DNA from 2 places in the Streptomyces sp. NPDC059454 genome. Region 2 is predicted to be linked to the other one. Evidence: predicted binding sites of a transcription regulator. Region 2 holds the regulator's gene; the other holds the start of a gene.

Region 1 (7,319 bases), on a different contig from region 2:
TGGACTACCTGGTGCTGTCCGACTCGGCCCTGCTCGTCGAGTCCCCCGGCGGCACGGTCACCCCGCTGCTGGACGACCGGCTGGACCGGCTGCCCCGCTCGGCCCTGGCCAGTCACGTCCTGGTGGACACCACGCTGCGCAACAAGGAGGGCGGCTTCTTCACGGCGGCGGCGGATCCCTCGGTGGCCTCCCGCGCGGTCACCGGTTCACTGCCGCGCGGCGAGGTGCGCGCCCTGGCCGCCCTGACGGACGGTGCGGCGCGCTGGGTGGAGAGGTTCCACGAGGGCGACTGGGCGGACTGCCTCACGCTGGTCCGCGAGGAGGGCGCCCGGTCCCTGGTGGACCGGGTGCGGTCCCTGGAACGGGCGGACACGGACCGGGTACCGCCGCGTCGCGGCAAGACGCACGACGACGCGACGGTGGTGTACGCCGAGCTGTCACCCCGTTAGCGGTACTCCGTACGGGGTCACTTCTCCGCGCTCCGGTTCAGCTGGTTCAGCAGCCGGGCGAGTTCCGTGACCTCGGCGGGGTCCCAGTCGGCGAGCCGGCCGGCGTAGCGCGCGCGGCGGGCCTCGCGGACCCGGCGGACCCGTGCGTGGCCCTCCTGCGTGAGGGCGATCAGCCAGGCGCGGCCGTCGGCCGGGTCCGGCTCACGGGCGACGAGGCCGAGCTCCTCCAGCGCGCGCAGCTGGCGCGACATCGTGGCCTTGCCGACGCCGATGTAGGCGGCGAGCTCGGTGGCCCGCTGCCGGCCGCACTCATCCAGACGGACCAGCAGCCCGTACGCGGACGGCTCCAGGTCGGGATGGACCGCGCGGGCCATCTCCCCCTGGCTGGCCCGGGCGCGCCGCAGCAGCACCGTCAACTCGCGTTCCAGCGCGAGGAATCCGGGCTGGTCCACACCCGGCGCGGGTTCTGGGGAGGCGGCGTGCTCTTCGCCGCCGGGTCCGTCTTCGTGCACGTCTGCCCCTGCTTCGGTTTTCCGGTCCGGCACGTTTCCCGCCAAGTGGCGACGTCGCCGCAGCTCCACCAGTATTTCGCAGGCGTAGACCAACGGCGGCCGGGGACACCTCCCACGTCTTTCGGACAGTGGGGAGGACGTCCCGCCCCCGCCGTGGTCCACGTGCGCAATTTCCTTACCGGGCGATTGCGTGGCATGCCCACCACATGGGACGTGGGTCACGTTCCGGGTTCGCCCCACACCGACCTTTCGGAGATGCGTCATGCCTGTGCACAGATCCGGCCTCCCCCGCATACGCGCGCTCGCGACCGCCGGCGCGGTCCTGCTCGCGGTGCTCTCCCTCCCCCGCCCGGCCGTCGCGGCCGAATCCGCTCCCAGTGCCCCTCCGCGCGGCTCCGCCCACATGGGCATGGGCGTGCTCGCCCACGACGGCCGCGGCGGACTCCCCACCGTCCGCACCACCCGGACGGAGGGCGTGGACGTCTCCAGCCACCAGGGTGACGTCGCCTGGACGACCCTGTGGAACAGCGGCGTCCGCTGGGCCTACGCCAAGGCCACGGAGGGGACGTACTACACCAACCCGTACCACCCCCAGCAGTACGACGGCTCCTACGACGTCGGCATGGTCCGCGGCGCCTACCACTTCGGCACGCCCGACACGGCGAGCGGCGCCGCCCAGGCCGACTACTTCGTCGACCGCGGCGGCGGCTGGTCCGCGGACGGACGGACCCTGCCGGGCGTGCTCGACATCGAGTGGAACCCGTACGGCGACGCCTGCTACGGCAAGTCGCAGAGCGCGATGGTGAGCTGGATCCGCGACTTCCTGGACCAGTACCGGTACCGCACCGGCCGGAACGCCGTCCTCTACACGGCCACCAGCTGGTGGAAGCAGTGCACCGGCAACTACGCCGGTTTCGCCGCCACCACTCCGCTGTGGATCGCCCGGTACGCCTCCACCGTGGGCGAACTGCCCGCCGGCTGGGGCACGTACACGATGTGGCAGTACACCTCGACCGGGCCGACCGTCGGCGACCACGACCTCTTCAACGGCACCCTGGACCGGGTGCGGACCTTCGCGCTGGGCTGACCGGCCCCGAACGAGGTGAAGGCCCGGGCCCTCACGGGACCCGGGCCCTCCCTCATCCGATCACCTCCGTCACGCGGCGACCGGAACCTCGGACGCCGCGCCGTGGGTGGCCGGCGACAGCGCCAGTTCCAGGACCTGGCGGACGTCGGTGACGGCGTGGACGTCGAGCTTGTCCAGCACCTCCGCCGGGACGTCGTCCAGGTCGGGCTCGTTGCGCTTGGGGATGATCACGGTGGTGATCCCCGCGCGGTGCGCGGCGAGCAGCTTCTGCTTCACCCCGCCGATCGGCAGCACCCGCCCGGTCAGCGAGACCTCACCGGTCATCGCCACGTCCGTGCGGACCAGCCGGCCGGAGAGCAGCGAGGCCAGCGCGGTGGTCATCGTGACGCCCGCGCTCGGGCCGTCCTTGGGCACCGCGCCCGCCGGGAAGTGGATGTGCGCGCCCCGGTCCTTCAGGTCGCCCACCGGCAGCTCCAGCTCGGCCCCGTGGCTGCGCAGGAAGCTCAGCGCGATCTGCGCGGACTCCTTCATCACGTCGCCCAGCTGGCCGGTCAGGGTCAGCCCCGCCGCGCCCGTCTCCGGGTCGGCCAGGGACGCCTCCACGTAGAGGACGTCCCCGCCGGCGCCGGTCACCGCGAGCCCGGTGGCGACACCGGGGACGGCGGTGCGGCGCTCGGCCGGGTCCTGGGCGGACTCGGGCACGTGGTGCGGCCGGCCGATCAGGTCCCGCAGGTCGGCATCCGTCACGGTGAGCGGAAGCTCCCGCTCCCCCAGTTCGTGCTGGGCCGCGATCTTGCGCAGCAGCCGCGCGACGGACCGCTCCAGGGTGCGCACGCCGGCCTCGCGCGTGTACTCGCCGGCCAGCTTGCGCAGGGCGCCCTCGTCGATCGTGACCTCGTCCTTGTCCAGCCCGGCGCGCTCGAGCTGGCGCGGGAGCAGGTGGTCGCGGGCGATGACGACCTTCTCGTCCTCGGTGTAGCCGTCGAGACGGACCAGCTCCATGCGGTCGAGCAGGGCCTCCGGGATGGCTTCGAGGACGTTGGCCGTGGCGAGGAACACGACGTCGGACAGGTCGAGCTCGACCTCCAGGTAGTGGTCCCGGAAGGTGTGGTTCTGCGCCGGGTCGAGGACTTCGAGCAGGGCCGCGGCCGGGTCGCCGCGGAAGTCCGACCCCACCTTGTCGATCTCGTCGAGGAGCACGACCGGGTTCATCGACCCGGCCTCCTTGATCGCCCGCACGATCCGGCCGGGCAGCGCGCCGACGTACGTACGGCGGTGGCCGCGGATCTCGGCCTCGTCGCGGACGCCACCGAGGGCGACGCGGACGAACTTCCGGCCCATCGCGTGGGCGACGGACTCACCGAGGCTGGTCTTGCCGACGCCGGGCGGGCCCACGAGGGCCAGTACGGCACCCCCGCGTCGTCCGCCGACGACGCCCAGACCCCGGTCGCTGCGCCGCTTGCGCACCGCCAGGTACTCGGTGATCCGCTCCTTCACGTCCGCCAGGCCCGCGTGCTCGGCGTCCAGCACGGCCTGGGCGCCCTGGATGTCGTAGGCGTCCTCGGTGCGCTCGTTCCACGGCATCTCCAGGACCGTGTCGAGCCAGGTGCGGATCCAGGAGCCCTCGGGCGACTGGTCGGAGGAGCGCTCCAGCTTGTCGACCTCCTTGAGCGCGGCCTCGCGGACCTTCTCCGGCAGGTCGGCGCCCTCGACGCGGGCCCGGTAGTCGTCGGACTCCTCACCCCCCTGCTCGCCGTTGAGTTCCCGCAGTTCCTTGCGGACGGCTTCGAGCTGGCGGCGCAGCAGGAACTCGCGCTGCTGCTTGTCGACGCCCTCCTGGACGTCCTTGGCGATGGTCTCGGCGACGTCCTGCTCGGCGAGGTGGTCGCGCAGCTGCTGGGTGGCGAGCTTCAGCCGGGCCACCGGGTCGGTGGTCTCCAGCAGGGCGACCTTCTGCTCGGTGGTCAGGAACGGCGAGTAGCCGGAGTTGTCGGCGAGCGCGGAGACGTCGTCGATGGCCTGGACCCGGTCGACGACCTGCCAGGCGCCGCGCTTGCGCAGCCAGGCGGTGGCGAGCGCCTTGTACTCCTTGACCAGTTCGGTGACCTGCCCCGGCAGCGGTTCCGGCACCGTCTCGTCGATGCGGGTGCCCTCCACCCACAGCGCCGCGCCCGGCCCGGTGGTCCCGGCGCCGATCCGCACGCGGCCCCGGCCGCGGATCAGGGCGCCCGGATCGCCGTCGGCCAGCCTGCCGACCTGCTCGATCGTGCCCAGCACGCCGGTGGCGGCGTAGGTCCCGTCGACGCGTGGCACCAGCAGCACCTTGGGCTTTCCCGACGCCGTTCCGGCGGCGGCCTGGGCGGCCTCCACCGCGGCGCGCACCTCGGAATCGCTCAGGTCCAGCGGAACCACCATCCCGGGCAGCACGACCTCGTCGTCGAGCGGCAGCACGGGCAGGGCGAGCGGTGTGGACTCAGCAGCCATGATCTCCCCTTCGGCAGTCAAGTTGAGTTATGCCGACTCAATGCTTGTGAGCCACCGAATGTTCCCGAAGCCGCGTTCGCTCTGAGCGATCACCGCCCCGGGGCCCCGAAGCCCCTGACCGCCGCGAAAACGAAGCTGCCAGGATGAACGCATGTCCACCCCGTACGACATTCCCGAACCCCCCGAAGTCCTGGACCGCCGCGAGGGCCCGTACGGCGAGGTCGTGCTGCGCAGGCACGGTGACCTGCTGCAGATCATCGCCAACGGCTGCTTCCTGATGGACACCTCCGACGGCCGTTCGGAGCGGCGCCTCGTCGACGCCGCCCTGACCGCCCTCGACGCGCGCACGGCGGACCCGCACGTCCTGATCGGCGGCCTCGGGGTCGGCTTCTCGCTCGCACACGCCGCCGGGCAGCCCCGCTGGGGCCGGATCGCCGTGGTGGAACGCGAACCGGCGATCATCGAGTGGCACCGCGCGGGGCCGCTGTCCCGGCTCTCCGTAAAGGCCCTCGCCGACCCGCGCACGGAGATCGTCGAGACGGACCTCGTCCGTTACGTCAATGAGACATCGGACACGTTCGACGCGCTCTGCCTCGACATCGACAACGGCCCCGGCTGGACCGTCACCGAGGACAACGACGGGCTCTACTCGGCGGCCGGACTGGCTGCCTGCGCAAGGGTGTTGAGGGCGGGCGGGGTACTCGCCGTGTGGTCGGCGAAGCCGTCCCCGGAATTCGAGGGAACCTTGCGGAATGCCGGGTTCCGACAGGTGCGTACCGAAGAGATCCCCGTTGCCCGGGGCGTTCCGGACGTCGTGCACATCGGCGTCCGCCCTGGATAGCAAAGGCACGGTGACTCCCCGTACGCTGCTGCCCTGACGCGGATCATTCAAGCGTCAATCGCAGTGATGCGCAGACGACGGATCACCCCACGGATTCCGGAAAAAGCACACCTCAGGGGCGGGCGATGGAGCAGACACACACCTCCCACAACGGCACGGCCACGACCACCCCCGGCGCCCAGCGCCGGGTCCTGGTGGTCGAGGACGACGCGACGATCGTGGACGCCATCGCGACGCGCCTGCGCGCCGAGGGATTCCTGGTGCAAACGGCGGGCGACGGCCCGTCCGCGGTGGACACGGCGGAGGCCTGGCAGCCCGACCTGCTGATCCTCGACATCATGCTGCCGGGCTTCGACGGTCTGGAGGTCTGCCGGCGCGTGCAGGCCCAGCGGCCGGTGCCGGTGATGATGCTCACCGCGCGTGACGACGAGACCGACATGCTGGTCGGGCTGGGCGTCGGCGCCGACGACTACATGACGAAGCCCTTCTCCATGCGGGAGCTGGCGGCGCGCGTGCACGTACTGCTGCGCCGCATGGAGCGGGCGGCCCTCGCGGCGACGACCCCGCGCAGCGGCATCCTGCGCCTGGGCGAACTGGAGATCGACCACGCGCAGCGCAGGGTGCGGGTGCGCAGCGAGGACGTCCACCTGACGCCCACCGAGTTCGACCTCCTGGTGTGCCTGGCGAACACCCCCCGCGCGGTGCTCTCCCGTGAGCAGCTGCTGGCCGAGGTGTGGGACTGGGCGGACGCCTCCGGCACCCGCACGGTCGACAGCCACATCAAGGCGCTGCGCCGGAAGATCGGCGCCGAGCGCATCCGCACCGTGCACGGCGTGGGCTACGCCCTGGAGACGCCGACGCCATGAGCGACGGTCCGGCCGGACGCAGAAACCCCGGGGCGCGGCAGCCCTGGGGCGGTGTACGCCCGTTCTCGATCAAGACCAAGCTGGGTGCGCTGGTCGTCGTGTCGGTCCTGATCACCACCGGTCTGTCGGTGATCGCCGTGCACACCAAGACGGAGCTGCGCTTCATCACGGTCTTCTCGATGATCGCCACGCTGCTGATCACGCAGTTCGTGGCGCACTCGCTCACCGCGCCGCTGGACGACATGAACGCCGTGGCCCGTTCCATCTCGCACGGCGACTACACCCGCCGGGTGCGCGAGAACCGCTGGGACGAGCTGGGCGACCTGGCCCGGACGATCAACGTCATGGCCGACGAGCTGGAGGCCCAGGACCGCCAGCGCAAGGAACTGGTCGCCAACGTCTCGCACGAGCTGCGCACGCCCATCGCGGGCCTGCGCGCGGTGCTGGAGAACATCGTCGACGGCGTCACGCAGGCCGATCCCGAGACGATGCGCACGGCCCTGAAGCAGACCGAGCGGCTGGGACGCCTCGTGGAGACGCTCCTCGACCTGTCCCGCCTGGACAACGGCGTGGTGCCGCTGAAGAAGCGGCGGTTCGAGGTGTGGCCGTACCTGTCCGGCGTGCTGAAGGAGGCCAACATGGTCGCCTCGGCCCGCGCGGGCATGGCCTCCGGATCGGGCAGCCACACCCGTACGGACGTCCATCTGCACCTCGACGTGTCGCCGCCGGAGCTCGTCGCGCACGCCGACCCCGAGCGCATCCACCAGGTCGTCGCCAACCTCATCGACAACGCGGTCAAGCACAGCCCGCCGCACGGCCGGGTGACGGTCCGGGCGCGGCGCGGGGACCGGCCGGACTCGCTGGAGCTGGAGGTACTGGACGAGGGGCCCGGCATTCCGCGCACCGAGTGGCACCGCGTCTTCGAGCGGTTCAACCGGGGCAACGTCAACCGGCCGCACGGTCCGGGCAGCGACGGCGGCACCGGTCTCGGCCTGGCGATCGCCCGCTGGGCCGTCGATCTGCACGGCGGCCGGATCGGAGTGGCCGAATCCGAGCGGGGCTGCCGGATTCTCATCACTC
Region 2 (7,319 bases):
CTGGGCCGCCGCAGGCACCGGTACGCCCGTACGTCCCCGTCCTCGTCGCGGGTGACGACGACCGGCTCACCGAAGACGGTCACCATCAACGAGTCGCCGCTGTGGGGGATCGCGGTGACCAGGTCGATGAAGTGCCATCCGGACCGGTAGGCGGTCGCCATCTCCCTGCGGAAGGAGCGGTCGTCGGGTGGTGTGGTCATCACTCAGCCCCAACTGCTGTCATCTGCGAGCTGAGGCGACGGCGAGCCCCAACTGCTGTCCGGGGGCCCGGACTTGGATACCACCACCGGCCCCCAGCTGCTGTCAGCCCGGACGTCGCCCTTCGTGCCGGCCAGGCCACTCAGCGCTCCGAAGGCCATGACGGCAGAGAAGGCGGCGACAAGTACCGAGCGAAGCGTTCTCTTGCGCATAGTCGGCTTCGTCCTCACTCGAAAGTCACCCTTCCCCCGTCAAGTACGACGATGGCTCATTCGGGCACGTCATGGCCACACAATCGGTGCATCATGTTCCTGCATGTTCAGGACCCTGGGGGGTGGAGATTTTATTATGAATCGGACCAATGAGGCACATCCCCATGCGGTGACCGAACTGTGCGAGGCCGGCAGCCACCTCTACGCCGACGCGCTGCGGGCAGGCCGCATCCCCCGCGCGGACGCGGAGTCCGCCCCCTGCCTGATGGAACTCGCCCTGCTGCACCCCGATCCGGACGACCCCACCTGGCTGCGCCCGGTCGCCCCGGCGGTGGCACTGGCCCAGCGGCTCAACCCGCTGGAACGGGAGATCACCGAGCGTCGGCGGGTGTCGATCGAACTCGCCGACGCCTTCGAGCCGTTCATGACCCTCAGCGCCCAGGCCACGATGAGCACCCACTCGATGACGGTGCTGGAGGGTTTCGACCAGATCAACGCCGCCCTCGATCTGGCCACCTCCCAGTGCCGGTCCGAGATGCTCTCCGTCCAGCCGGGCGGCCGTCGTCTGGAGCACACCCTCACCCAGGCGCTGGAGCGCGACCGGCAGATGACCGAGCGGGGGGTGCGCATCCGGACCCTCTACCAGCACACCGCCCGGCACAGTCCCGAGACGCTGGCGTACGTGGCCCGGTTCGACACCGCCAAGGTGGAGTACCGCACCATCGACGAACTGGTGGAGCGGCTCATCATCTGCGACGAGACCGTCGCCTTCATCCCCACCCGCGACGACCGGCAGGTCGCCCTCGAGCTGCGCCACCCGGGTCTCGTCCGCTACCTGATCAAAGTCTTCGAGTTCATGTGGACCCGCGCGGTCTCGCTGAACGCGGGCGCCCCGTACGAACCGGCCCCCGACGGCCTCACCGACATCCAGCACTCCATCGCCAAACTGCTCGTCGAGGGCCACGTGGACGAAGCCATCGCCCGGCGTCTGGGGATGAACGTACGCACCTGCCGCGCCCACATAGCCAAGCTCGCCTCCGCCCTCGGAAGCGGCAGCCGCGCCCAGCTCGGCTATCTGATCGCGCAGTCGGGAATCCTCAAGCAGGAACTGTGAAGCCGAGGAGGTACGAGCCCCGCGTGACCGCATGTGCGCACCACCACGAAACCGAGGACCTGTGCGACGCGGGTGCCGAGCTGTACGCCCGGGCACTGCGTGAAGGCCTCGTGCCCGCCAAGGAGGCCCACGAGACCCCCTGTGTGCTCGACTCCGGGCTGCTCCACCCTTCCCTCGACCACCCCGGACGGCTGGTGCCCGTCGCGCCGGCGGTCGCCCTGCACCGGCTGCTGCGATTCTCCGGCGAACGCATCGCGGCGGAGCGGCGGCGCGAAGTACGGCTGGCCGAGGCCTTCCAGTCGCTCATGCGGACGGGTGAACCTCCCGTGGAGACGCACACCCCGACGTTCCGGGTCCTCAACGGCTCGGAGCGGATCAACGGCGCCATCGTCGAGGCACTGGCGGAAGGGACGGGGGAGCTCCTCTGCATGCAGCCTCACAGCAACTACCACACCTCCGAGGGCGCGCGAGCGGCTCAGGCCGCCGCCCTGGTCCGCGACCAGGATTTCCTCGACCGCGGCGGCCGGATCCGCGTCCTCTACCCGCACACCCAGCGCCACATACCTCTGGTCGTCGCCCGTTACGAGCAATTGAACGGCGACGCCGAGGCACGCACCCTGGACGAGGTCCCCGGCCGTCTGATCGTCATCGGCCGGGCCGTCGCCTACATTCCCGGTGACGCGGACGGACAGCGCAGCGTCGCGCTGGAGATCCGCCACCCGGCCGTCATCACCTACCTGGTCAACGTGTTCGACCGCTTCTGGCGACTGGCCACCCCCATGCACCCCCGGGCCGTCCAGCCGGCGTCCCTCAACGGCGTCACCGCCCGTCAGCGCGCCATCGCCCGCTTCCTCGTCGAAGGCCACACCGACGCCGTCATAGCCGACTGCCTCGGCATGAACATCCGCACCGCACGCGTCCACATCGCCAAACTCGCCGCGATGCTGGGCAGTCAGAGCCGGGCGCAGCTGGGCTATCTCATCGGACGGTCCGGGATTCTCGACCGGGCCGAATGACCGCCGGCCCCCGGGCCCCGTCCAGGCCGGCCTGGGCGATCCGGACGCCCAGCTGCGTACGGCTGGCAGCGCCCAGCGTCTCCGACAGGCGGGCGATGTGGGCCCGGCAGGTCCGGACGCTGATGCCCAGGCGTTCCGCGATCACCGCGTCCTGGTGGCCCTCCGAGAGCAGGGCCGCGATGGACTGCTCCCGGTGCGAGATGCCCTCGATGCCGGTGTCGGGCAGCGGGGCGGTGAGCGGGATGGCGAGCCGCCACAGCCGGTCGAAGACCGTGCCCAGGTACTCCACGAGCGCCGGGTGGCGCAGCTCCAGCGCCATGGTGCGCTCGGCGTTGGCGGGGATGAAGGCGACCGTGCGGTCGAAGAGGATCAGCCGCTCGATCACCTCGTCCAGCGTGCGCGCCTCCACCGCGTCGCCCATCAGCTCCAGATAGCTGAGCAGCCCGTGCCCGTGCCGGGCGACGTGCGTGTACAGGTCCCGCATGCGCACGCCCCGGCCGCGCAGCGTCGTCGCCCGGTGCAGGCCCTCCGACAGCTCCGCCTCGCGCCGGATGCCGCCCGGCTGGACGGTGAGCACCTCGGTGGTGCACGCCTGTGTCGCCTCGTCCATCGCGGCCTGGATGCGGGCCAGCCCGTCCAGCACCCGGATCGCCGGGCCCTCCGCCGCCGACGGCGCGGCGGGCACCTGGCGGCCCAGGCCGGCGTACCGCTCGAAGGCCTCGACGGCCGAGCCGACCCGGCGCTGGCTCGCGCTCACCTCGTCGTACATCCCGCGCAGCAGCCGGGTCATGACCTCCTGCGGGGCGGTGGGGACGAGCCAGTCCATGTCGTCGGGATCGGGGTGCAGCAGGGCCAGTTCCAGCAGGCAGGGCACCGGCTCCGCGTCCCGGCGCGGCAGCCGTCCGCGCCGTACGGCCCGGGAATACACGCGATCCCCGGCCTCGCACAGTCGGTCAGCACCGTGTGGATGCCCGTCCGCCCCGTGCCCGGCCATCGCCCATCCCACCCCCGGTTCAGCCACTTTCCGCAGCGCAACTATGCGCGGCCAAAACCGGCTGTGCAACACGGTCAGGGCCCGGCGCCGGTCGGAGGACCGGCGGGTGGCCGAATACCGACGGGCGGCTACTTCAGCTTGACCGCCTCGCAGGCCGCCGCGAACTCCGCGGTGCAGATGTCCGAGACGTCGTAGATCCCGTCGGCGACCACGGTGTCCTCGATGTTGTCCTTCGTCAGCGCGATCACGGGCACGAGCTGCGCCGGGATGTCCTTGGCCGTGGGGCTGTCCACCCGGTCGCGGGTCAGCGCGTCGAACTGGATGTCCTTGCCCTGGACCTTCGCCACGGCCATCTCCGCGGCGTTCTCGGCCTCGTCCGGGTAGGACTTGTACACGCTCATGTACTGCTCGTCGGCGAGGATCCGCTGCACCGCCGCGAGTTCGGCGTCCTGGCCGGTGATCGGGGGCATCTCGGTCACGCCGGCGGCCTTCAGCGCCTTGACGATGCCGCCCGCCATGCCGTCGTTGGCGGAGTAGACCGCCTCGATGTTGTCCGCGCCGATCGCGTTGATCGCCTCGACCATGTTGGCCTGGGCGTTCTCCGGCTTCCAGTCCTTGGTGTCATAGGACTTGGAGATCGTCACCTTGCCCTTGAGCTCGGAGAGCGCGCCCGCCTTGAACTGCTTGGCGTTGGGGTCGGTCGACGAGCCGTTCATCATCACGATCTTGTCGGTGATGGCGAGGTCGTCCCCGAGGGACTCCAGCAGGGAGCGGCCCTGCACCTCGCCGACCAGCGCGTTGTCGAAGGAGATGTACGCGTCGATCGGGCCCTCGGCGAGACGGTCGTAGGCGATGACGGGGATGCCCGCGTCCTTGGCCTTCTGCACGCTGTCCGCGATGGCGTGCGCGTCGACCGCGTCCAGCACGATGGCGTCGACCTGGTCGTCGACCATCTCCTGCATCTGGCTCGCCTGCTTGTCGGCGTCCGCCTCGGCGTTGGCGTACTCGACGGTGCCCTTCTTGTTGGTGAGCGACTCCACCTTCGTCTTGAAGATGGGGTAGTCGAACTGCTCGTACCGGGTGTTGGCCTTCTCCGGGAGCAGCAGCCCGATGGTGATGTCGTCGCCCTTGCTCGGGCTCGCGTCGTCGCTGCTCCCCGTCGCGTTGAGCACGCCGCATCCGGCGAGCATGACGGACATGGAGGTGGCGGCCACGGATATGGCGATACGACGCATGCGAGGGCTCACTTCAGGTGCGTTTCGGACGTGGGCACAGCTGTGCGGCCCATGTGACTGAAAAGCCAACGCTTCAGCCCCCGCCGGCGTCAAGGCCGGCCGCTTAACGAGATGGACACAGCGCGGTGCGCTGAACTCGTGAGAGACCTGCGGACATCCGGCGAGGATCATCTGGACACGCAGCCATACCATAATCACACACGTGTCCGTACATACGCCGGGAGGCCCGGAGGTTCACTCGACCTCCGGGCCTCCCGCGGCGCTTCACACCCGCGCCTCAGTCCGACTGCTGCCGCTTGGGCCGCCACACCACCAGCGCGCTGGTCTGCTGCACTTCCTGGTACGGCACCAGGTCACGGCGGTACGAGGCGTGCACCGCGGCCTCGCGCTGACGCATCGCCGCGGCCGCCCCGTCGAGGGCACCCTCCAGTTCGGCCACGCGGGCCTGGAGAGCGGCGACCTGGTTCTCCAGTTCGATGATGCGCTTGATTCCGGCCAGGTTGATGCCCTCGTCCTGCGACAGCTGCTGCACCTGACGGAGCAGTTCGATGTCACGGGCCGAGTAACGGCGGCCCCGGCCGGCCGTGCGGTCCGGCGACACGAGACCCAGCCGGTCGTACTGGCGCAGCGTCTGCGGGTGCAGACCGGAGAGCTGGGCCGCCACCGAAATGACGTAGACCGGGGTCTCCTGGGTCAGTTCGTACGGATTGCGTCGACGGCCGTCCATCCAGATCAAGCTCCCTTCGCGGCCTGGAACAGCTCCGCCCGCGGATCCTCGTCCGCGGTCGCCTCGCGATACGCCTCCAGCGCGTCACGAGCCTTCCCCGACACGTCCTTGGGAACACTCACCTCCACGGTGACCAGCAGATCACCGCGGGTGCCGTCCTTGCGGACCGCGCCCTTGCCCCGGGCCCGCATGGTGAGCCCGTTGGGCGTGCCCGGCGGCAGCTTCAGCGTGACCGGCGGACCGCCCAGCGTCGGGACCCGGACCTCGCCGCCGAGCACGGCCTCGGGATACGTCACCGGGACCGTGACGGTGAGGTTGTCGTCCTTGCGGCCGAACACCGGGTGGGCGCCGACGTGCACGACGACGTACAGATCGCCGGCGGGGCCGCCGCGCTCGCCCGGCGCGCCCTTGCCGCGCAGCCGGATCCGCTGGCCGTCGCTGACGCCCGCGGGGATGCGCACCTGCATGGTCCGTGAGGACTTGGCCCGGCCGCTGCCCTTGCAGATCTCGCAGGCCTCCTCCGCGATCAGACCGCGGCCCTTGCAGTCGGGGCAGGGGTCGGTGAGCGAGAAGCCGCCGCCCGAGCCCCGCGCCACCTGGCCGGTGCCGACGCAGGTCGTGCACACGCGCGGTGTGCCGTTCTTGTCGCCGGTGCCCGAACAGGCCTTGCAGGGCGCCTGCGACGACATCCGCAGCGGGACGGTCGCGCCCTCGATCGCCTCGGTGAAGCTGAGCGTCACCTCGGACTCGATGTCCTGGCCGCGCCGCGGCTGGGTACGCGTGGTCCCCGCGCCGCCGCGGTTGAACAGGCCCCCGAAGACGTCACCGAGGCCGCCGCCGCCGAAGCCGCCGCCCGACTGCTGACCGCCGGCCTGACCCCCGAAGAGGTCACCCAGGTCGAAGTTGAAGGAGCCGCCGCCCGCGCCCGGCCCCGGACGGAAACCGCCGTTGCCGAAGAGCGCGCGCGCCTCGTCGTACTCCTTGCGCTTCTTGGGGTCGCCGAGGACGTCGTTCGCCTCGGAGATCTCCTTGAACCGCTCCTCCGCCTTGGCGTTGCCCTTGTTGGCGTCCGGGTGGAACTCGCGGGCGAGCTTCCGGTACGCCTTCTTGATCTCGGCCTCGGTGGCGTCCTTGGGGACGCCGAGGACCTTGTAGAAGTCCTTCTCGATGAAGTCCTTGGTGCTCATCCCCGACGTCCCTCCTTCCCTGCGTCGACTCCCGCGTCAGCCCTCGTCCGGGCCACCGCTCTCCTTGTTCTCCGAGTCGGCCTGCGCCTCGGTGCTCTCCTCGGCCGGCGAAGCCGTCTGCGCGCCGGGCTGCGGCTCGGCGACGGCCACCCGCGCGGGGCGGATGGTGCGCTCGCCGATGCGGTACCCCGGCTGCAGGATCGCCACGCACGTCGTCTCGGTGACGTCCGGCGCGTAGCTGTGCATCAGTGCCTCGTGGATCGTCGGGTCGAAGGGCTCGCCCTCCTTGCCGAACTGCTGGAGGCCCATCTTGGCGATGATCGTCTCCAGCGACTCCGCGACGGACTTGAAGCCGCCGACCAGTTCGCCGTGTTCCCGCGCGCGGCCGACGTCGTCGAGCACGGGAAGCAGCTCGCTCAGGAGGTTCGCGACGGCGATCTCCTTCACCGCGATCCGGTCGCGCTCGACCCGGCGCCGGTAGTTCTGGAACTCGGCCTGGAGGCGCTGGAGGTCCGCCGTGCGCTCGCTGAGCGCCGTGCGCGCCTGGTCCAGCTGGGCCACCAGTGCCGCTTCCTGGCCCGTGTCCCCGGCCGGGGCCGCCGCCTCCTCCGCGGAGGGCTGGGCGGCGGCCTTCGG

The links. The regulator HspR, encoded in region 2, represses chaperone genes until heat shock. The targets are predictions, from matches to a motif close to TTGAGNNNNNNNNNCTCAA.
Region 1: the regulator HspR is predicted to act here: its motif matches at 4,555-4,573, upstream of lon (endopeptidase La).

The regions. Positions count from the first base shown of each region.
Region 1 covers NZ_JBHYVC010000009.1:30,828-38,146, reverse strand. Annotated here, with positions in the region: gene ACFXAE_RS08900 (protein phosphatase 2C domain-containing protein) at 1-449, shown strand, start outside; gene ACFXAE_RS08895 (MarR family winged helix-turn-helix transcriptional regulator) at 467-961, opposite strand; gene ACFXAE_RS08890 (lysozyme) at 1,224-2,048, shown strand; gene lon (endopeptidase La) at 2,118-4,532, opposite strand; gene ACFXAE_RS08880 (spermidine synthase) at 4,684-5,373, shown strand; gene ACFXAE_RS08875 (response regulator transcription factor) at 5,499-6,239, shown strand; gene ACFXAE_RS08870 (ATP-binding protein) at 6,236-7,319, shown strand, end outside.
Region 2 covers NZ_JBHYVC010000001.1:187,178-194,496, forward strand. Annotated here, with positions in the region: gene ACFXAE_RS00905 (hypothetical protein) at 1-200, opposite strand, end outside; gene ACFXAE_RS00910 (helix-turn-helix transcriptional regulator) at 547-1,524, shown strand; gene ACFXAE_RS00915 (helix-turn-helix transcriptional regulator) at 1,548-2,540, shown strand; gene ACFXAE_RS00920 (LuxR C-terminal-related transcriptional regulator) at 2,503-3,534, opposite strand; gene ACFXAE_RS00925 (sugar ABC transporter substrate-binding protein) at 3,663-4,769, opposite strand; gene ACFXAE_RS00930 (heat shock protein transcriptional repressor HspR) at 5,047-5,496, opposite strand; gene dnaJ (molecular chaperone DnaJ) at 5,502-6,683, opposite strand; gene grpE (nucleotide exchange factor GrpE) at 6,720-7,319, opposite strand, start outside.